Regions from separate parts of the Massilia pseudoviolaceinigra genome, predicted to be linked through region 1. Evidence: predicted binding sites of a transcription regulator. Region 1 holds the regulator's gene; each other region holds the start of a gene.
What was found. Region 1 encodes FNR, which switches genes on or off when oxygen is low (the NO sensors DNR and NnrR bind a similar motif). Its sites were predicted from a motif close to TTGATNNNNATCAA; they were not measured.
Positions count from the first base shown of each region.

Region 2: a site for FNR is predicted at 1,931-1,944, ahead of RBA40_RS14255 (XrtA system polysaccharide chain length determinant). Genes of this name have one in related genera too.
Region 3: a site for FNR is predicted at 3,962-3,975, ahead of RBA40_RS22345 (universal stress protein). Genes of this name have one in related genera too.
Region 4: a site for FNR is predicted at 1,248-1,261, ahead of RBA40_RS23910 (PHA/PHB synthase family protein). Genes of this name have one in related genera too.

Region 1 is NZ_JAVCWL010000035.1:5,373-10,744, forward strand. Features, by position in the region: gene RBA40_RS27015 (cation-translocating P-type ATPase) at 1-1,299, shown strand, start outside; gene fnr (fumarate/nitrate reduction transcriptional regulator Fnr) at 1,427-2,194, shown strand; gene RBA40_RS27025 (DUF4214 domain-containing protein) at 2,386-4,227, shown strand; gene RBA40_RS27030 (hypothetical protein) at 4,250-4,471, opposite strand; gene RBA40_RS27035 (FixH family protein) at 4,498-5,031, opposite strand; gene ccoG (cytochrome c oxidase accessory protein CcoG) at 5,051-5,372, opposite strand, start outside.
Region 2 is NZ_JAVCWL010000013.1:28,631-34,002, forward strand. Features, by position in the region: gene RBA40_RS14250 (XrtA-associated tyrosine autokinase) at 1-272, opposite strand, end outside; gene RBA40_RS14255 (XrtA system polysaccharide chain length determinant) at 289-1,818, opposite strand; gene RBA40_RS14260 (EDSAP-1 family PEP-CTERM protein) at 2,189-3,130, opposite strand; gene RBA40_RS14265 (N-acyl amino acid synthase FeeM domain-containing protein) at 3,437-4,204, shown strand; gene RBA40_RS14270 (FAD-binding oxidoreductase) at 4,191-5,372, shown strand, end outside.
Region 3 is NZ_JAVCWL010000024.1:66,998-72,369, reverse strand. Features, by position in the region: gene RBA40_RS22360 (copper-transporting P-type ATPase) at 1-1,546, shown strand, start outside; gene RBA40_RS22355 (Hsp20/alpha crystallin family protein) at 1,609-2,052, opposite strand; gene phbB (acetoacetyl-CoA reductase) at 2,308-3,030, opposite strand; gene RBA40_RS22345 (universal stress protein) at 3,047-3,877, opposite strand; gene RBA40_RS22340 (xanthine dehydrogenase family protein molybdopterin-binding subunit) at 4,031-5,372, opposite strand, start outside.
Region 4 is NZ_JAVCWL010000027.1:82,451-87,822, reverse strand. Features, by position in the region: gene RBA40_RS23920 (YsnF/AvaK domain-containing protein) at 1-717, opposite strand, end outside; gene RBA40_RS23915 (YsnF/AvaK domain-containing protein) at 723-1,172, opposite strand; gene RBA40_RS23910 (PHA/PHB synthase family protein) at 1,327-3,111, shown strand; gene RBA40_RS23905 (glycosyltransferase family 32 protein) at 3,289-4,581, opposite strand; gene RBA40_RS23900 (helix-turn-helix domain-containing protein) at 4,790-5,182, opposite strand; gene RBA40_RS23895 (energy transducer TonB) at 5,255-5,372, shown strand, end outside.

The DNA of each region.
Region 1 (5,372 bases):
CGCGTGCTGGAACAGGCATTGGTGCGGCTGGCCCGGGGCGAATTGGCCGCGTCAAACCAGCTGCACCCGGACTGGCGCCTGGTGCGCGAAGAGGCGCCGCGCCCGGCCCTGCGCGCCATGCTGCAGGCCTGGCGCGCCCCGGGCTCCGAGACCTGCACGGTGGCGGCCAAGGGCGCGCCCGAAGCCATCGCCGCCATGTGCCGCCTCGACGCCCGTGGCAAGGCGGCCTTGATGGCCACGGCCGACGACATGGCGCGCGACGGCCTGCGCGTGCTGGCCGTGGCGCGCGCCGGCTGGGATGGCGCGCAGTGGCCGCCGCATCCGGCGCGCCTGGGCTTTACCTTGCTCGGACTGGTCGCCCTGGCCGATCCGCTGCGCGCCGGCATTCCGGACGCTGTGCAGGCCCTGCGCGCGGCCGGCATCCGCGTGGTGATGATCACGGGCGACTATCCATCGACCGCGCAAGCCATCGCGCGCCATGCCGGCCTGGCCGAGGGCGCGCTGCTGACCGGTGACGCGCTGGCGGCGAGGAAGGCGCGCGAACTGCGCGCCCTCATAGGCGACGTGACGGTGTGTGCGCGCATCGCGCCGGAGCAAAAGCTGCGCATCGTGCAGGCGCTCAAGGCCGGCGGGGCCATCGTCGGCATGACCGGCGACCGCGTCAACGACGCACCCGCGCTGCGCGCCGGGCGCCAGATTTTCGCCGGCATGCAGCGCGCGGTGGGTTACCTGGTGTCGGTCCACGCCTGCATTGCCGGCATGGCGCTGCTGCCGGTGCTGTTCGGCTGGCCGGTGGTGCTGCTGCCGATGCATATCGTGTTCCTCGAACTGATGATCGATCCGGCCTGCACGCTCGCCTTCGAAAACGATGCGCCCGATCCGGACAGCATGCGCAAGCCGCCGCGCCGGCCCGACGCGCCCCTCATCGGCGCCGCCGGCCTGCTGCGCGCGGGCCTGCACGGCGCCCTGGCGCTGGCTCACGTCATCGCCGCGTGGCTGTGGGCGTCGGCGGCGCTGGCGCCGGATGCGGCGCGCGCTTTTGCCTTCAGCGCGCTGGTCGGCGCCAACCTGGCACTGATGTTCGCACACGGTGCGCAGCGCCGGCCGAACCGGGTGCGGTGGATGATCGCCGCAGGCGCGCTCGCCGCCCTGCTCGTCGTCACCTGCGTGCCCGCGCTGGCGGCCGTGTTTCATTTCACGCCATTAAGTGCCGCGCAACTGGTAACGGCCGCCGCCATCGGGCTATCCCTTGTCCTTTGGCCAGCACTGTTGAGACTTGCACAACGCCTGCGCAGATAATGCAACGCCGCCGTGGACATTCTGCCATCTGTACTGGGGAAAATGCCGCAACTGCACCGCTATTGCCCTGTGCGCCAAGGTTCCACTGGAGTATCATACGGATCAAGCCACAAAACGTCAGTCCCCTATGCCCCAGCCACTTCCATTCGTTCCCGCAGCCATGCTGAACGTCGCCGCGCTCAAGGCCAGCTGCGCGGGATGCAGCATGCACCAGCTTTGCCTGCCGATGGGACTCGATGAAGACGACATTACCCGTCTCGACAGCATTATCGGCAAGCGCCGCCGCCTGTTGCGCGATGAGCGCCTGTACCAGATGGACGAACCGTTCCGCAATCTGTACGCGATCCGCTACGGCCACTTCAAGACCTACCAGGTCAATGCCGGCGGCGAGCAGCAGATCACGGGTTTCCAGATGGCTGGCGAACTGCTGGGCATGGATGCCATCAGCGCCGACCGCCACCATTGCGACGCGGTCGCGCTCGAGGACAGCGAAGTGTGCGAGATCCCGTTCGAGCGCCTGGAAGAACTGTTCGGCGAGGTGCCCACCCTGCTGCGCCATTTCCACCGCATCATGAGCCAGGAAATCACGCGCGAGCAAAATGTCATGCTATTGCTGGGAAATATGCGAGCCGAGCAGCGCTTTGCGGTGTTCCTGGTCAACCTGTCCGCACGCTACGCGGCGCGCGGCTACTCGGCCACCAGTTTCCAGCTGCGCATGTCGCGCGAGGATATCGGCAACTACCTCGGCCTGACCATCGAAAGCATCAGCCGCCTGCTGTCGCGCTTCAAGAAACAGGGCTGGATCGGTGTCGACAAGCGCGAAATGACCCTGCTCGATCCGGCCATGCTCAAGGCGCTCGCCGCCGGCACCGAGCAGTGCAGCCCAATGGCATAAACCAAGGCGCTGCGGGCAACTTCATTTCCACCTGCTTATAACGGTGTACTTACGGCAATTACCAAGGCTTAATCGCCGGCTTTGCCACGTCCCTCGCGTCGGCGCGATGGAGCGGCAGGCGGCGCCGCCATGGTGCGTAGCCGTCGCCACGGATGCATCCATCTCATTATCAATTTCCGCAAGTAGAGCCCATGTCCATTTACGTCCCATTCACTTCTCAGGTGCACCACAGCCACCGTTTGGCGCCGGAGGATCTCATCAAGGCGGATCGGCAGGTACTCGCCGCTTTCAGCGACGTCCCCGGGACCGGCACTTCGGCGGGAACCGCGCCCGCGTGGGACAGGACGCTCCTGACCAGCGGCGGCACCTATGCCCTCGACGTGGTGGCCGGCCAACTGGTCGACTTTGAAATCAGCGCGGCATTGGGGCCGTGGCTGTTCCTGTACGACGCCGACGGCTTTCCGATCAACGAGAAGGAAGGCACCCACACCACTGGCCTCAATACCGCGCGCATGGGCTTTCTGGCCGAGCAAACGGGACGGATCTACATCAAGGCTGCTGGCTATCCGTCGACCTTGCTTGGCCGCGTGGACCTGACCGTGCGCATCGACGACCAGGCCCACGGCACGGCCGGCAACGATGTCCATGTCCAACGTGCCTCGGGCGGCGGCGCCGACGGCTACCTGGGTGGCGATGGCAACGACAGCATCACCTCCAGCTTGCCCAACATCGACAACAAGCTGTGCGGCGGCGCCGGCAACGATGTGATGTCGGTCGGCTTCGTGGCGGGCGAGCGTGCCATCGTCGACGGCGGCAGTGGCATCGATACCCTGGTACTGCCGGTGTCGAGCGGCGGTGTACGCATCAACGCCGTCGCCGCCGGCTTCCACAGCACGGAACAGTGGCATTACAACTGGAATACGCTGTCGTCCCATCCGCAAATCAAATTCAGCGGCATCGAGTTCATCCGGTTTACCGACATTACCGTCAGCCTCGCCGACCTGCCCGGCTATTCGCAGTACATGAGGGATTCCGCCGACGGCAACGATATCCGTGGCGACAATGCCCCGAATTACATCAAGGTCGACCTGGGCGATGACCAGTTGGCGGGCTACGGCGGTACCGATTCGCTGGTGGCGGGACACGGCAATGACTCCCTGTACGGTGGCGGCGGCGACGACATCCTCGCTGGCGAAGCTGGCAACGACACCGCACTGTTCCACGGCAAAGTTTCCGGCTTCCGCATCATCTCGAACCATGGCCATTACATGATCGTCGACACCACGGGCGCCGAGGGCAGCGATATCCTGTTCGACGTGGAGCGCGCCACCTTCGCCAACCACAGCACCGCGTTGGAGTACGCTGGCCTGACCCAGTCGCTGTACTACAGCTATTTCGGCCGCGCGGCCGACGTGGCGGGCCTGGCCAGCTTCCAGCAACGCCTGGTCGAGCTGAAAGCGCCGCAGACGATCGAAGGGTTGAATGCGGCCTACGTCGGCAGTGCGCCATTGCGCACGCTGATCGATTCGTTCGGCTCAAGCGCCGAATCGACAGCGCTGTACGGCGGCGACAACGCGGCCTTCGTCAAAGCCATTTTCCAGAACGTGTTTGACCGCGCGCCGTTGCAGGCCGGGCTCGATTACTGGACCCAGGCCATTGATTCCGGCGCCCTCACGCGCGCCAATGCATCGCTCGCAATCACCGCCGGCGCGATGGCCAACAAAACGCCGGCCGGTTTGCAGGATGCGGCGCTGGTCACCGCGAAGGTCGACGTGGCGACCAACTTTACGTTTGCGCTGGACGCTGCAGACAAGGCTGGCGCGTATGCCGGCACCAGTGCGGTGAACGCCGTGCGCGAGCTGCTCAAGGGCGTTACCGCCGACACCAACGTCATCTCTTACCAGGAGAGCGTGACCGCCGTCGTCGGCGCTCTGCAAGCAGGGCCGGTCAAGAGCATGATGGAGGTGCCGGCCGACGGCGCCTATGCGGCGCTGGTGGGCCTGCACGACGCCGCGGCGCCAGCCTGGTTCTGACCGCACGGCCGATGGCGCGCGCCTAGAACGGCGGATGAGGATCGTCCGGCACGACGACCAGGTAGTAGGTCAGCACGCTGGCCAGCGCGCAAAAGGTCCAGAAGAAGAAAAAGCCGATGGTGTACGCCGCCATCGGCGAGAGCGTGATGTCGCCCACATGCAGCGCCTCGCGCGGATCGAACAGCGCAAAAAAGCAGCCTTCGGCCAGCATCGCCGCCAGGAAGGCGGGCCACAACACTTTCATCGCAAGTCGCATCTGCCCTCCCCCGGTCAGTGAGCAAGGTCCGCAGCGTCGGCCTTGATCGCCAGCGCCTGCTCGCGCGGCCAGTGCCAGGCCGCGGCCAGGCGCCAGTCACGCTTGCCGCCCTCGACCACCACCTGCCAGCGCGCCCGTTCCAGCAGCGGCAGCGCCACCGAAAAACGCCCCGCCGCATCCGGAATCACGTCCAGCTTGCGGTCTTTCTGCGGCAAGGTGGCATGCGCCAGGTGGATGCTGAACGGCGCGCTCAAGGCCAGTGCGCCGCTGCTCAGGGTACCGGCCAGCTTTTCCGTGGCCGGATCATAGCGCGCGTCGAACGCCAGGCGCATGGCGCTGGCCACGCGGTCGCGCCGCAAGTCCTGGTTGATCGCCTTGCCCTTCTTGTAGTAGTCGTCGACCACCATCGCATCCTGGCCGCGGTAGGCGACGAAACCGAGGTTCACGCCGGCCACCACCACGATGGCGGGACCGAGCATCAGGAGCCATGGCCAGCGGTGCTTGTACCACGGGCCGATGGAGGGAGTCAGAGGTGAGGCGGTTTGCATGCGGGTCTCCTTGTTTGCTTTATTTTGGCGCGATGAACACGGCTTTTTCGCGCACGCTGAGCGACGGGTCGTCCACCGCCGTCAGTTCGAACTCGATGTGGTTCGAGCCGCGCGCCGCCGCGCTGCGCTCGACCTGCACCCGCACCGGTACCGCGCGCGTGCTGGCGCCATCGAGCACGGCCTGGTCGGTCGTGGCCAGGCGCACCGAATCGATGCCCGACACCTTGATGCGGAAGGTATGCCCGGTTTCGGCGGTATTCATGATCTGCAGGCGGTACACGTTTTCGATCATGCCGTCGCCCACTTCGCGCCCCATCGAGCCGCGGTCGCGGATCACGTCG
Region 2 (5,372 bases), on a different contig from region 1:
ATCGCCAGGTTGATCGCGCAGTAGGTCTTGCCTTCGCCGGGCAGGGCGCTGGTGACGACGATCAGATTGCCGTGCCGCACGCCGCCGGAGACCGCCGCGCGCGCATTGCGCAGCAAGGGCCGCTTGATGATGCGGAAATCCTCGGCCACGCTGGTACGCCCGCCATCGTGGGTGACCATGCCCATCTGGTGCAGGCGCGCCAGGTTGATGTCGACGTCGCGCGCCGGCTCGGCGCTGTGGCCGTCGGCGGGCGCAATGAGGGAACTGTCCACGTTGTACTCCCTGAGGTTAACCCGTAAGAAATCCGGATAGCATGACCGCGCCGTACAGGCTCAGCAGGCCAGCGAAAGCCAGCCCGAGCAGGTACTGGCCGCGCCGCAGCTTGCGCCGTTCGGCATCGGTCCAGCTCATCGAGACCGTGCCGATCACATTGAGTCCGGTGATTTCGCGCAGCGCGCTCGGGCTGACGAAGGTCGGACGGACCTGGCTGATCAGGAACGCCACGCCCAGCCCGGCGCACAGCGCGATGACCAGCACCCCGCTGTAGAACAGGCGGCGGTTGGGGCCGACCGGGGCGACCGGCATGGTGGGCGGATCGATGATGCGGAAGGTCATCATTTCGGTCGAGGAACTCAGATCGCCCGACAGCTTGGCCGACTCGCGCCGCGCGATCAGCTTTTCGTAGTTATCCTTGTTGATCTCGTAGTCCCGGTTGAGCTGGGCCAGCTGCGATTCGACTTCGGGCACGGCATTGCTCTGCTCCTGCAAGCGGTCGTGGCGCACACTGTATTCGTGCACGCGCACGCGCATGGCCGCCACCTTGGCGTCCGCTTCGGTCAGGGCCACCTTGAGCTGCTGCAGCATGGGACTGTAGAAGCGGCCGGGGTCGCCGTCGCGCTCGGCCTGCTTGCTCTCCTCGATCTTGCGCGCTTCGAGCTGGGCCAGCAGGCGGCGCGCGGCGATCACGTCCGGGTGCAGGTCGGTGTACTGCAGGCGCAGGGTGTCGAGATTCTTGTTGATCGCGGCCATGCGCGCATCGATGTCGGGATTGACGATAGTGCGCGCACGCGCGGCAACGCCGGCCGGCTGCGGATCGCCATTGATGCGCGCCTGGATCGCCAGGCGCGCCTGTTCGGCTTCGAGCAGGTCGATGCGCGCGGTGCTGAGCGCGTCGCTGGCAATGGCCAGCTGGGCGCTGTAATCGACGCCCTGGCGCGGCAGCAGGGCGCTGTTGCGCAGCTTGAATTCCTTGACCGTGTTTTCGGCCGCCACCAGGCGCTGCTCGTAATTCTTGATCTGCTCGTCGATGAAACGGATGGCTTGCTGCGAATCGCCCTTCTTGCCCTTGAAGCTGCCTTCGAGGAAGATGGTCAGCAGCGATTGCACCACGTCGTGCACCTGCTTCGGATTGTCGCCGCCGTAAGTGATCGAGTAGATATCGTTGGTGCTGGTGCCGGTGATTTTCAGGCGCGCGGCCAACTCCTCGACCTGGCTTTCGCGCTGGCGCGGCGTGGTGGCGTCGACGTCGAGGTCGACCATGCGCAGCACGCGCTCCAGGTTCGGGCGGCTGAGCAGGGTGCGGCTCATGATCGAGACTTGCTGCTGCACGTTCGGGATGCTGGTCATGCCCGCCATCAGCGGCTTGAGGATGCTTTGCGTATCGACGAACACGCGCGCCGAACTCTGGTAGTCGTTCGGCAAGCGCAGTACGACGATCCAGCCGGCGCCCGCCACCACCCACATGACGCCGACGGCGAGCCAGCGATATTTCCAGATGCCCCTTGCATGCAGCAGCATCTGGCTGATGAAGTCCTCCATATCGTGTGGGTCTCCGTAAGTCGGGCAGCGATCGGAAGGGCACCTGCCAGCTTCACTACGCGTTCGATTATATGTCTGAGGAAACAGTAAGATTCCGCTGATCACGGCCGCGTTGATTCGCGTCAAGGGGCGGAAAAAGCGGATGTCCGCGGCACCCTCGTGCAAAAAAAAACAGCCCGGTCAGGAGCGCTCCTGACCGGAAAAATGCAGGCTGCCAACGAGCCGTGCATCAGGATCCCCGCCGGGCATCCGGCGCCCGCATCCCCGGCCGGCGCGGACGGCGCAGCAGCGGTTGCGGACCCTGCGATGGCTTCGGACGACCAAGCCATCTTCTTCTTATTTGCATCGTGTTCGGCTTACTTGCGGCGGCTTACTTGCGGCGGCGTGCCAGCAGCGACATGCCCAGCAGGCCGAGGCCGAAAATCGCCAGGCTGCCCGGTTCCGGCACCGCCACCGTGTCCTGCAGCGCATTGGCCAGGGTGGTCTGGTTGATCGTCAGCTGGTACGTGTCGACCTTGTTGAGCCAGGGCGTGACCGCCGAGAAGCTCATCTTGCCCGGGTTATAGGTCGACATGCCGGGGAAGCTGTCGGTGCGGCTGACATTCCCAAAGCTGTTCAGTTCGCCCGGCTGATAGGCGAACACGACCTGCCCGGTACTCATGTTCATGATGTTCATGCTCCACGACAGGCGCGCGATGGCATTGGTCTCCATACCAGCGCCGGTACTGGCATAGGCCTGGGTGAAAGGCGTGCCGTCGAAGGCGATGGTCATGGTTTCGCCCACGCCGAGAGTGAAGTTGAACGAGGTCGAGGTGCCCACGTCGGAGTCGCCGGCGGCCTCGCCATCGGTCGCCAGGGAGGCGTCGGCGCGCGTTTCGGCGCGCACGCCGGCTTCTTTCGTGCCGATGCTCATGGCGCTGCCGGTCATGTTCTGGTCGGCGTAGCCGAAGGTGCCGGGCACTGGTGGCGGGCCGGAAAAGGCGGTGAAGTTGTTTTCGGCGCGCGGCGGATTGGGCAGTCCGACAAACTGATGGGCGACGTCGGGCGCGGTGCCGCTGAGGATGCCGCGGTTTTGCGGTTTTGCGGCCAACACCACGCCGTCGAGGGAGGCGGTGGCATGGGCCGAATTGGTGCCGTCGAGCATAGTGAAATCCGTCGACTTGAAGGCAGCACCGCTGGAATGGAGCAGGCGGAAATTGTCGACAACGAGGACGGCCTGGGCAAATGCATCGGCGCGCGCACCGTTCATGGCGGCCAGGCAAAGGCCGGCAATCGCCGCGTTTTTCAACAGTGATGTCGGGACTAGTTTCATAGTGAACTCTCCGGTGGGGATGAAGTGGGGAAGCGTCGACAGCTTGCGGCGCCGCCGTGCCTACCCTGTATGCAGCAAGCGTGCCAGCTCGATTTCACTCATGAAATCAACGACTTGCGAATCCGATCTCGGCAGTTACGCCGGTTCCGGGCGGGTCTGCCAAAATTCCCGACGCCGCGCGTTTGTTGCAGAACAATGGCGCGCGGGACAGCGTGAACTTCCGTACGGATGGCCCTGTCTGACCTACACAACTTTGCGCGCGGGCTGGCAGGCGGCACGCACGATCACGTGGAAGGAAAGAGAGCCATGTTTCAAGACGAGCTACCGATTGCAACGTTCGAGATGCCGGCGGGCTTACGCGAGCCGGACGGGGGCGTCGCCACGGCGACGGAACCCGATCCGGGCCAGGCAATGCAGGCATTTCATATCCGCCTGGCCAATTCGGCGGGACGGCGCGAAGCCGCCAGCCTGCTGATCCGCAAGATGTACGGCTGGCGCGGCTACGCCTTCGAGCCCAGCCTGCATCACGACCCGCACAAGGTCACCCTGTACGCGGAAACGGGCGGGGTGCTGGTCGGCACCATGAGCCTGTGCCTGGACAGCGAATTCCGGCTGCCGGCCGATGACAATTTTCGCGACAAGCTCGACCTGCTGCGCAGCCAGGGACGGCGCTTGTGCGAGCCGTCGCGCCTGGCGATCGACAAGGGCGTGACCAAGCGCGTGTTCGCTTCGCTGATCCATATCTCTTATCTGTACTCGCACAAGCTGCATGGGTTCACCGATTACGTGATCGAGGTCAATCCGCGCCACGTGATGTTCTACAAACGCATGCTGGGCTTTAGCGACTTCGGCAGCGAGCGCCCGTGCCACCGGGTTGGCGCGCCCGCCGTGCTGCTGCGCCTGCCGCTGGCGGAAATGGGCGAGCAGATCCGCAAATGGGGCGGGCTCATGGAGCAGCATGGCGAGGAGCGCTCCTTTTATCCCTACTTCTTTCCGCAGCATGACGAGCCGGGCATTACCGCGCGCCTGAACGGCGGGTATCACGCCACTGGAGGCCGCGATGCGTATTATTGAGGAGCAAAAATTCCGACACGAGCAGCCTGATTCCGGGTGGAAGCGCGGCGTGCTGGCGGCGCTGCGTCTCATCGTCGGCGCCGAGCATGCCAGCGACGACCCGGCCGCGCTGCGGCGCTACACCTGCAGCACGGCCGCGCGCAGCACCGTGCCGCTGGCGGTGGTGCGCCCGGGTACGCAGGCCGAGGTGGTCGCGCTGGTGCGGCTGGCCGGGGCGCGCACGCTGCCGCTGTATCCGCTCAGCACCGGACGCAACTGGGGCTACGGCGACGCCTGCGCGGTGGGCGACGCCCAGCTCATCGTCGACCTGGGCAGGATGAACCGCATTGTCGAAGTGGACGCCGAACTCGGCTACGCGGTGATCGAACCGGGCGTGACCCAGCAACAGTTGTCGGATTATTTGCACAGCGAAAAACTGAACTGGTGGATCGATTGCACCGGTGCCGGCCCCGACACCAGCTTCATGGGCAATATCCTGGAACGCGGCTTCGGTCACTCGCCGTACGGCAACCGGCTGCAGCACGTGTCCGGCATGCACATCGTACTGGCGAGCGGCGAGGTGCTGGCGACCGGCTTCGGCCACTATCCGCAGGCGCGTGCGGCCCATCTGTTTCCTTATGGTGTAGGGCCGTTTCTGGACGGGATGTTCACGCAGTCCAATTTCGGCATCGTCACGCGCATCGGCATCTGGCTGCAGCCCGCCGCCGACTGCGTGAACCATTTTCTGTGCACGATGTCTGAACATGAAGATATCGGTCCCGTAGTCGATGCACTGCGCCCCCTGCGCATGAACGGCACGCTGCGCAGCATTGTTCATATTGGCAATGACTTGCGCGTGATTTCGGGCGGCCGCGTGTTTCCCCGATCGCTGGCGCCGGATCAGGCCTGCCTGCCGCCGGCGGTGCGTGGCAGCTTGCGCGAGGCGGCGGCGGTTGGCGCATGGACGGTGTCGGGGGCGCTGTACGGAAGTGCCGCGCAGGTGGCTGCTGCCCGCGCGGCAATCAAGGCAGCCTTGCGCGGCACGCGCGCGCGGACAGCGTTCTTGAGCGAACGCAAACTGCGCTGGGGCGCTGCCATGGCGCGGGTTCTTGGATCGTCGCGGCCCGGCTTGCGCTTGCGCGCGCAGGTCGGCCTGGGCGAGGCGCTGTTTGCCATGAATCGCGGCAAG
Region 3 (5,372 bases), on a different contig from region 1:
CCCCGCCAGCGCGCACCGCCTGCGCGAGGACGGCGCCGAGGACGAAGTGCCGCTGGCCGAGGTGCGGGTGGGCGACCGCCTGCGCGTGCGTCCCGGCGATAAAATACCGGTCGACGGCGTGGTGCTCGAAGGCGAGAGCGCCGTCGACGAATCGATGCTGACGGGCGAACCGGTCCCGGCCAGCAAGCGCCCGGGCGAGAAGCTGATCGGCGCCACCATCAATACCAGCGGCAGCCTGGTGATGCGGGCCGACCAGGTCGGCGCGCACACCGTGCTGGCGCGCATCGTCGAGCTGGTGGCCAGCGCCCAGCGCTCGCGCGCACCGCTGCAACGGCTGGCCGACGTGGTGGCGGGGTATTTCGTGCTGGCGGTCGCCGCCATCGCCCTGCTCACGCTGCTCGGCTGGGGATGGTTCGGGCCGCAGCCCGGCTGGGCCTACGGCTTTCTGAATGCGGTGGCGGTGCTGATCATCGCCTGTCCGTGCGCGCTCGGGCTCGCCACGCCCATGTCGGTGATGGCGGCAACCGGGCGCGCCGCCACGCAGGGCATCCTGTTTCGGGACGCGGCCGCCATCGAAGCGCTGCGCAAGGTCGATACCCTGATCGTCGACAAGACCGGCACCCTGACCGAAGGCAAGCCGGCCTTCGAGCGGGTAATCGCGGTACCGGGCGCGAGCGAGCAGGACGTACTGCGGCTGGCCGCCAGCCTGGACCAGGGGAGCGAACACCCGCTGGCCCAAGCGATCGTGCGCGAAGCGCGCCGGCGCGGCCTGCCACTGGCCACGCCCGAGAGGTTTGAATCGGCCAGCGGCATCGGCGTGCGCGGCAGCATGGCGGGCCGCCGTCTGGCGCTTGGCAACACGCGGCTGATGGAACAGGAACAGGTCGACTGGCTTGGCCTGGCGGCGCCGGCCGAAACGCTGCGCCAGCAAGGCGCCAGCGTCGTTTTCCTGGCAGTCGACGCACGCCTGGCCGGCCTGGTGGCGCTGGCCGATCCGCTCAAGGCCGGCACGCCGGAAGCCATGCGCGCTCTGCGCGATGCCGGCCTGCGCGTCATCATGGCCACCGGCGACGGCATGACCACGGCCAGGCACGTGGCGAACCAATTGGGCATCGGCGAGGTCATCGGCGAAGCACGGCCGGACACCAAGCTCGATCTGGTGGAACGGCTGCAGCAATCGGGCAAGGTGGTGGCGATGGCGGGCGACGGCATCAACGACGCGCCAGCGCTGGCCAGGGCAGATGTCGGCATCGCGATGGGTAGCGGCACCGATGTGGCCATCAACAGCGCCCACGTGACGCTAATCAAAGGCGACCTGCGCGCGATTGCGCGGGCGCGCCAGCTGTCGGTCGAGACGGTGCGCAATATGCGCCAGAACCTGGCCTTTGCCTTCCTCTACAACGCGCTGGGCATTCCGCTGGCGGCCGGCGCGCTGTATCCGTTCACGGGGCAATTGCTGTCGCCCATGGTGGCGGCGCTGGCAATGAGCCTGAGTTCAGTGTCGGTGATCGTCAACGCGCTGCGTCTGCGTGCGCGGCGCGCATGACAGCGTCAGACGTGCAAGACGCGCGTGCGGCGAGCGGCAGGCCCGCAGGCCGTCAGCGGCATTTACTGGACGGTCAATTGCTTGCCGCCGCCGCCCGGCTTCTTGGGCAGGGTCAGTTCGAGCACACCATCACGGCAGGTGGCGGTCGCCTTCTCTTCGTCCACCTGCTGGGGCAGCGTGAAGCTGCGGTATTGCTGGCCGCGGAAGCGCTCGCGCCACACGCTGCTGCCCTCCTTGTGCTCCTGCTCCTGGCTGACATCGGCGCTGATGGTGACTTCGTTGCCGTCGATGGCGACCTTGACGTCTTCCTTCTTGACGCCCGGCATGTCGGCCCGGACCACGAAGGCCTGATCGGTCTCGCTGACGTCCATGCGGATGCGCTCGGTGTCGAACGCGCGCAGGGGGCGCATCAGGTCGAAGGCGTTGAAAAGACTGTCGAAACTGCGGAAAGGGTCCATCCGGCTGATCGGGCCCACGGGGTCGAAACGGGTGAGATGACTGGCCATCGCGTTCTCCTTCAGTTGGGTTGTTCGGATTGGGGATTGTGGATCGGCGGCGGCTGAGGCTTGTGCCTTGTGCCGCACCCACGCCACTTCAGGTATCCGATCATAGACGCTCAATCGCCGCGTTATCTGAGCCAGCTCAAACGCGTGCCACTTTGTTGCGCTAAGCACTTATGCCCGCGCAAAGAGGGGATTCCCGCAGTTGCATCCCGCGCGTGCCTCACGCGCTTGCATCCCGTGCTTGCGCACGCCCTTACGCTAGCCCATGTATTGCCCACCGTTGATATCGAAGGTGGCGCCTGTGATGAATCCGGCGTCATCGGAAGCGAGGAACGCCGCCGTGCGGCCGATATCGGCCGGGGTTCCCATCCTGCCGACGGGTATTGCGGCAACGATGCTCCGCAGCGTGTCGGGCGCCAGGGCGGCGACCATCGCGGTATCGCAGTAGCCGGGCGCGATGGCATTGACCGTGATATTCCTGGAGGCGTTTTCCAGCGCCAGCGCCCTGGTAAAGCCGAGCACGCCCGCCTTGCTGGCGGCGTAGTTGGCCTGGCCCGCCTGTCCCTTGCGTCCGTTGACCGAGCTGATGTTGATAATGCGGCCGAAGCGCCGCTCGCGCATGCCGCCAACCACCTGGCGCGCCATGTTGAACATCGACCCGAGATTGGTTTGGACCACGTTCCACCACTGCTCGGGCGTCATTTTGTGCAGCATGGCGTCGGCCGTCACGCCAGCGTTGTTAACCAGGATATCGACCGGCCCCAGCTCGTACGCCACCTTCAGCACGCCAAGGCGGCAGGCGTGAAAATCGCCGACGTTCCACTTGTAAGCGGGGATGGAGGTGTCGTCCGTGAAGCGGAGCGCAGCATCGGTGTCGCGCAGGTAGACCACGGCCGGACGGTGCCCGGCGTCACGCAGCGCAAGCGCAATGGCCCTGCCCAGCCCGCGCGTGCCTCCGGTAACGAGGGCGATACGTTGCATGGCGTTGCTCCCGGCGTCAGGCTGCCATGAGCACCGGCAGCGTCATGGACTTGAGGACCGTCCGGGTGGCGCCGCCGAGCAGCAGTTCGCGCAGGCGCGAGTGGCCGTAGCAGCCCATAACCAGCAACTGCGCCCCGCGCTCGCCAGCCAGCGCGAGCAAGGCGCCGCCCGCGTCGCCGGCGCGCTCGCGCTGTATGACCTCGGCCCGTACCCCTTGGCGCGACAGGGCCTGGCCGATGGCCGTGACCGGGCGCAGCTCGCTGCCCGCTTCCAACTCGAGCGCCGCGGTGTCGAAGATCGCCACGTCGACCGCGCTGGCGCGCTGCAACAGCGGCAGCGCGAAGCGCATGGCGCGCGCGGCCTCGCGGCTGCCGTTCCAGCCGAGCAGGATGCGCCGGATAGGCAAGGCCGGTGCCTGCGCGCGCGGCACCATCAGCACGGGCGTTCCGCTGTCCTTGGCAACCTCGGCCGCCAGGCCGGCGCCCTGCGACGCGCTGCCCTGACTGAGGATGCACAGGTCGCAGTAGCGCGCCAGCGCGCTCAGGCCGTGGCCCGGCTCGTCATCGACGGCGCGCCGTTCGCAGCCGGCCAGCGTGAAGCCGGCCGCAGCGCGCTCGAACTGGTCGAGTGCGTGCGCGGCGCGCTCGCGCATGGTGTCGAGATAGGGCGCGATGGATGGGGCGGCGTAATTCATCGCGACCGTCTCGCGCAAAAAACGCGATACGCCGCTGCTGGCCAGGCCGATCAGATGGGCCTGTTCAACCCGCGCCAGCTCGGCCGCGAACGTGTAGCACGCCCCGGCATTGGGTATGTCGTCAACATGCACGACAATTGTTTTATAGCTCATGGTTCCCCCTCGCATCCACGACCGCAAAGGCGCGGTTCTCCGCCCTGCTCCGCTTCCACTGTATGGCGCAGGTCAAGCAAGGATTTGAGGGACATCAAGGTGCGCATCCGAACCAAACGGCGTGCGCGATGACGCACGCCGCCGGTGGGGAGCTTACGGGGCCATCACCTTGTCGGGCGTCATCGGCGTGCTGCGCACGCGGCGGCCGGTGGCGTGATAGATCGCATTGCAGACCGCCGCCGCCACGCCCACCTGGCCGATTTCGCCCACGCCCTTGGCGCCCAAGCGGCTGACGATGCGGTCATCCTCCTGCACGAACACGACGTCGATATCGTGGATGTCGGCGTTGACCGAGACGTGATATTCACCCAGGTTGTGGTTCATGAAGCGGCCGATGCGGTCGTCGGACTGGGTTTCTTCGTGCAGCGCCTGGCCGATGCCCCACACCACCCCGCCGATGATCTGGCTGCGCGCCGCCTTGGCGTTGATGATGCGCCCGGCCGCGACGGCGCTGACCACACGCGTCACGCGCACCGTGCCGAACGCTTCGTCGACGCGCACTTCGACGAACACCGCCGAGTGCGTGGCGCGCAGGTAATTTTGCTGCTTGAGCACATTCGGCAGCATCATGTATTTTTCTTCGAGCCGCCCGGCGCCATCGAACGCCACGATCGCCCCCAGCGGCACCGCCTGCGCCGGCTGCGCGCGCAGGCGCAGGGCGCCCCCTGCGAACTCGGCATCCTCGAAGCGCGCCTTGGCAAACGGCGAATCGGGCATCTTGCGGGCCAGCTTGAACAGGCTCTTTTGCAGCTTCTCGCACACGCCCTGCACCGCCGAGCCGACCGTGGCCACGTGCGAGGAACCGCCTTCGATGGGCGCGACCGGCAGGGTCGAGTCGCCCAGCTGGAAGCGCACCCGTTCGAGCGGCATGCCCATGGCGTCGGCGGCGATGATGCACATCGCCGTGTAGGTGCCGGTGCCGATGTCGGTGGCGGCGCTGCTCACCACCAGGTTGCCGTCGGCGTGCAGCACGGCGCTGGCGCGCGCGAACATCTGCATCGCGTCCCACATGCCGGTCGCCATGCCCCAGCCGATCAACTCGTGGCCTTCGCGCATCGAGCGCACCTCCCCCGGGCGCTGGGCCCAGCCGAAGCGCTGCGCACCCTGCTCGTAGCAGGCGCGCAGTTCCTTGGTCGAATACGGCAGTCCCTCGGTCGGATCGAGGTCGGCGTAGTTTTTCAGGCGCAGCGCCAGCGGGTCCATTTTCAGTTCGTACGACAGTTCGTCCATCGCCACTTCGAGCGCGTGCACGCCGTGCGTCGCACCGGGCGCGCGCATGTCGATGGGGCTGAAGCGGTCCAGCGCCACCAGTTTATAGCCGAGGCGGATATGCTCGCAGGCGTACAGCTGGCCCGACCAGTTGACCACCACTTCCACATAATCCTCGTTGCGCGACGTTTCGGCCAGCGCTTCGTGGATGATGGCCGTGAGCGTG
Region 4 (5,372 bases), on a different contig from region 1:
CGTTTCGCGCAGTTCGATCGTGTTTTCCTGGAAGGCGGCAATGTCGGCCGGGTCAACCAACTTGTCCACCGCGCGCCGCTCCACGTTGATGTGCTCCTCGCGCAGGCCGATGCTTTCGCTCACCGGCGTTTCCACGATGCGCTGGTAGATGCGCACCCCGCCGCGCTGCACCTCGCGCTTGCCGACCTTGATTTCTTCCTGGATCACGGGAATGGCCGTGGTGTCGGCCGCGCGCTGCTGCGAGTCCGCCATGGCCGAGCCCTGGGCGCTGCCAAGGCCGCCCTGGGACGAGCCGAACGTCGACTGCTGCGACATCGCCTGCCCGCGCATGGCGTCGCCGCCCTGCATGCCGCCCTGCCACTGGCTCGATTCCTCGTCGATGTCGACCGGTCCATAGCGCTCGACAATATCGGCCGCGCGTTCCACCTCGGGCTCGTTCGGGGCGGTGACGGTCAGCACATAGTGACCGCGCGCAACGGCATCGGAATACATGCGCGCATGTTCGCTGCGTTCACCGCCGAACAGGTCGGTGAAAAAATGCTTGATGCTCGATCCGAGTGATTCGTCCTCGCCGGCATCGGCCGCGCGGCCCGGGTCGCCCGGGACACCATCGCTCAAGCGCACGTTTTGGCGTGAAAAACCCGACCCGACCAGGTCGTCGAGCGCCTGCTGGGCATCGCTGCGATGATCGAATACCGCTACCAGTGTGTGTTCCATGATGACTACCTCCGTATTGTTGAATTCGCTTCCTTGTGAGGGCCTTCGTCGAACCGTTCGACGACCACGTCTTCCGCGCGCAGCATGACGGTCCCCGATTGCGTGCGGGAGCGCTGGATGCGCGTGATGTGCACTTCTTCCTTGATGCGCAGGCGCCGTTCGGTCACCAGCACTTCTTCGACCACCGGCACGATCAGCGTGTCGCCTTCCTGGCGCGCGGACGGCGCCTGGGACAGGGGCACGATCTTGTCGACGATCACATGCCTGACGTCGAGCTCGTCATACAGCAGGGTTTCGTCAATGTGATGGGGATGTTCGCTGACGGTTTTGTGGATGCGCACGCCGCGGCCGGTATCGACGACCCGCGTTCCCACCTGCAGTTCCTCGCGGTGCAGCGCCACGATCAGCGTGTCACCGTCGGGCTCGCCGGGTGCTTCGGGACAATCGGTTGCCATGAATGTCGCTCCTCGAAAAAACGCTGCAGCAGGAGCGGACCAGAGTACCCCAAAGCGCGCTGACCCTGCGCACCATTGACCTTCCTCAAGTTTTAACTGAGCGCGAAGTCGAAGCTTGAGTTTTGCCCGCATGTGGGCTCAGGAGGAAACCGCAATGGCAGTGCCGTCCATCACCCTGACCGAGCTGACCGAACGCAGCGGGATACCGCAGGCACCGGCGCCGCCCGACATCGAACCGCTCACGCCACTCGACCGCTTCCTGCACGCAATGCAGGCGCAAGCGACGCAGGGCATGTCGCCGACCAGCCTGGCGCTGGCGCATGCCGACTGGCTGCTCAACCTGTTGCAATCGCCCGGCAAGTGGCAGCGCCTGCTGCAGAAAGCCTGGACCAAGGACGTGCGCTGGCTCGACTATGCGCGCCGCCGCACGCTGGGCCAAGCGCCGGCGCCGTGCATCGAACCGCTGGCGCAGGACCGGCGCTTTCGCAGCGCGGCCTGGCAGCGCTGGCCCTACGACCTGATGCAGCAGGCGTTTCTGCTCAACCAGCAATGGTGGCACAACGCCACCACCGGTATCGATGGCGTCAGCCGCCACCATGAGGACGTGGTCGCCTTCACCGCGCGCCAGCTGCTCGACCTGGCCTCGCCGCTCAACTTCGTGGCCACCAATCCCGAGCTGAGCGAGGCCGCCGTGCGCGAGGCCGGTGCCAACTTCGTGCGCGGCGCGGTGAACCTGACGGACGATGTCTGGCGCAGCCTGACGGGCTCGCCGCCGCAGGGTGCCGAAGCATTCCGGCCAGGCATCGAGGTCGCGGTGACGCCGGGCCGGGTCGTGTTCCGCAATCACCTGATCGAACTGATCCAGTATGCCCCGGTGGAAGGCTGCGCCAGCGTGCATGCCGAGCCGATGCTGATCGTGCCGGCCTGGATCATGAAGTATTACATTCTCGACCTCTCGCCCGGCAATTCGCTGGTTCGCTACCTCGTCGGGCAAGGGCATACGGTATTCATGATCTCATGGCGCAATCCCGACGCCGGCGACCGCGACCTCGGCATGGACGACTATCTGCGCGATGGCGTCATGGCCGCGCTCGGGCACATTCGCGGGGTCGCGCCCGGCCAGCGCATCAACACCGCCGGTTATTGTCTCGGCGGCACGCTGCTGTCGATCGCCGTCGCTTCGCTCGGCTGCGAGGGCGAGGCGCAGATCAATTCGATGACCCTGCTGGCCGCCCAGACCGACTTCAGCGAGGCCGGCGAACTGATGCTGTTCATCGATGAAAGCCAGGTGGCCTTTCTCGAAGACCTGATGTGGCAGCAAGGCTACCTCGACAACCGGCAGATGGCCGGCGCCTTCCGCCTGCTGCGCTCGAACGACCTGGTGTGGTCGGTGGCGGTCAACCAGTATCTGCTGGGGCGGCGCGCGCCGATGACGGACCTGATGGCCTGGAACGCCGACGCCACGCGCATGCCTTATCGCATGCACAGCGATTACCTGCGCAAGCTGTTCCTCAACAATGACCTGTTTTCTGGGCGCTACCAGGTGGACGGGCGGCCGGTCGCGCTGGGCGACATCCGCGCGCCGCTGTTTACCGTGGCGGCCATGACGGACCATGTATCGCCATGGCGCTCGGTGTACAAGATGCACCTGATTTCATCGTGCGACGTGCATTTCGTGCTGACCAGCGGCGGCCATAACGCGGGCATCGTCAGCGAGCCGGGGCACCGCGCACGCCGCTACTACACGGCGCGCCGCCGGCCTGGCGATTGCTACATCGATCCCGAGCGCTGGCGGGACCGGGCCAGCGAACGCGATGGTTCCTGGTGGCCCGAGTGGGTCCACTGGCTCGATACGGTGTCGATCCAGCCCCGCGTGCCCGCGCGCGTGCCGCAGGATGGCCTTGGTCCGGCGCCGGGAAGCTATGTGCTGCAGCGTTAGGCGACGTACGTGGAGCGCGTCGTGCCAGCGTGGCACGGTGGCACGACGCAGCTATCCTTGCCCCTGGCCTGGTGGTGCTTTGGCAGCTCAACATGACACATCACCTGTGCGGTGGGCAATGCTGTCGGCGAGCGCCTGACGCCCGGCGCGGGCGCGGCAAGCGCCCTGGTTCGCCGCTCAATCCCAGGCGAAGTTGTCGTTCACGGGATCAGCCCACGAATTGAGGGGTCGGGGATTGTCAAGCTTCAGAGAATCGTTGACCCGCTCGATGCGGTCAGCCTGGCCCAAATGCTTTCCGATTTGATTCCAAGGCCCCATATCTTCGTGCAAATCAACGTGGGACTGGCCGATTTTGCCGTCGATGGAATAGTTCTCCGGCATCTGTTCCAGCTTTTCAGGCTTCGGAAACTGTGCCAGCGTCGCCTTCATGATTTTGTCAATCATGCCGCAGCCGGCCTGTGCCACCATTGCCCAGTTTTCGGTGTTCGGCCCGCCATCGACCAGTTGCAGTTTGTCCGTATTGACTTTCGGTGTATCGAAAAACTGCGCTTGAGGCGAAGCAAGTTCGATCTTCACGTCCTGATACAATCCGCCCGAGTAAAAGAGGATGATCATGCGCATGATATCGCTCATTGCGACGTAAGATTTTTTCGCCAGCAGAATATCGAGTATCGGCATGAACTTACCTACCCAGTCCGGCCGGTCTTCCCACAATGCCATCGTCGCCGAAAAATCCACCTCCTTCAGCCCGAAATCATCGATACTGACGGCGCGAAATTTCAATCGGTCGACGACCTCGAAACCCGCGTCGTTCTCCCTGGCGTTCTTGTACACCCAGATCAGGTTTTGCCATCCCGCTGCCTTGGTACCCTTGCGAGTGGCGATGCCATGTCGAAACTCTTCATTCGTGGCATACTCGCCCTCGACCCAGATACTGTGGATACGCTTGCTTTCCAAGTCCACTGCCTCGACTTTCGCCGGCAGTTTCTGCTTGATGGAATCGATCAGTGCCTTGCAATGCTCGGCGAACGGGCTATTCTCAAGCACCGCGATCTCGCGCTCTACCGCTAAGGCGGTATCTCCCGCGTAAGAGGGAAAACTCTCCACAAAATTCAGAAATTCAACAGCACTTTTCACATCCTGCGGCATGTCGTCGCGTATTTCCGCCTTAACCAACTGAGCGACACCGGCACCCGTCGATGACGCTGTCGACGTCGCGCGCGACGCAGGAGATACCGGCACGGTCTGGCGCCGTCGTTGATTGCCGCCGTCGGCCACGGCCTGCATGGCCCGCAATTGGTGGGCCCTTGGGCCTTGATGCATGGATGCCTGGATTAGCGCCTGGCTTGCGGTGCTGGGTCGCCTGTCGGTCAAGGGCATGCCGCTATCCAACACCGCCTGTGCTGGCGCGTCGGCGCTGGCGCGCGACATTGAGACGGTATCGGCGTGCGCGTGGACTTTCGTGGTCATGGCGGCGGCAATCTAAGAGAGTTCGCTGGTCTGAGGTGCACCGCCGACGATTCTATCATTGTGCACGGCAGTGTCAGGCCTGGATGAGAACATGGCCGGTTCACGGGTACAAGCCGCTTGCGTCACCCTATCAGACCAACACCGCCGTGGTTCAGTTGAACGGGTTGTCCGCCTCATCCACCAGCGTGAAGCTGGCTGGATCGACAGTTCAGAAGCTTGTTTGGCGGCGGCGAAATTGCATCGGTGTGCACCCGGCCTCGCGCTTGAAGAACTTGCTGAAATTGGTGGGCTCGTCGAAACCCAGCTGCTCGGCGATGTTGAGGACGGACCAGTCCGTATGAACAAGCGGACGCTTCGCTTCCAGAGCGATCCGCGTTGCGATGAAGACTTTGGCCGACATGCCCATGGATGCCATCACGGCACGCGCCAGCGTTTTCTCGGTGTAACCGAGTTCGCCGGCATAGTCAGCCACCGGATGCCACTGTGCGAAGCGTTCCTCCACAAGAAGACGCGTTCTGGGGGCAATGACCGAAAGGCGATGCTGGAGGCCGGACTCGGCCCGGTGCCCGAGAGCGATGTGCTGCAGCGCCGGACTGCGCAAGCGCCGGTCCCTGTGCTACATTGCACATTTGGAATTTCATGCGGGTTCAAGATGCGGAGCAGGACATTATCGATGTGGCCGATAAGCCGGTTTGCCGGGCCGCTGGCGTTGCTTGCACTCGGCGCCGGACACGCGATGGCACAGGAAGCGGACGTCGAGGCGCAATTGATCGGCTGCGTAAAGCCATTGC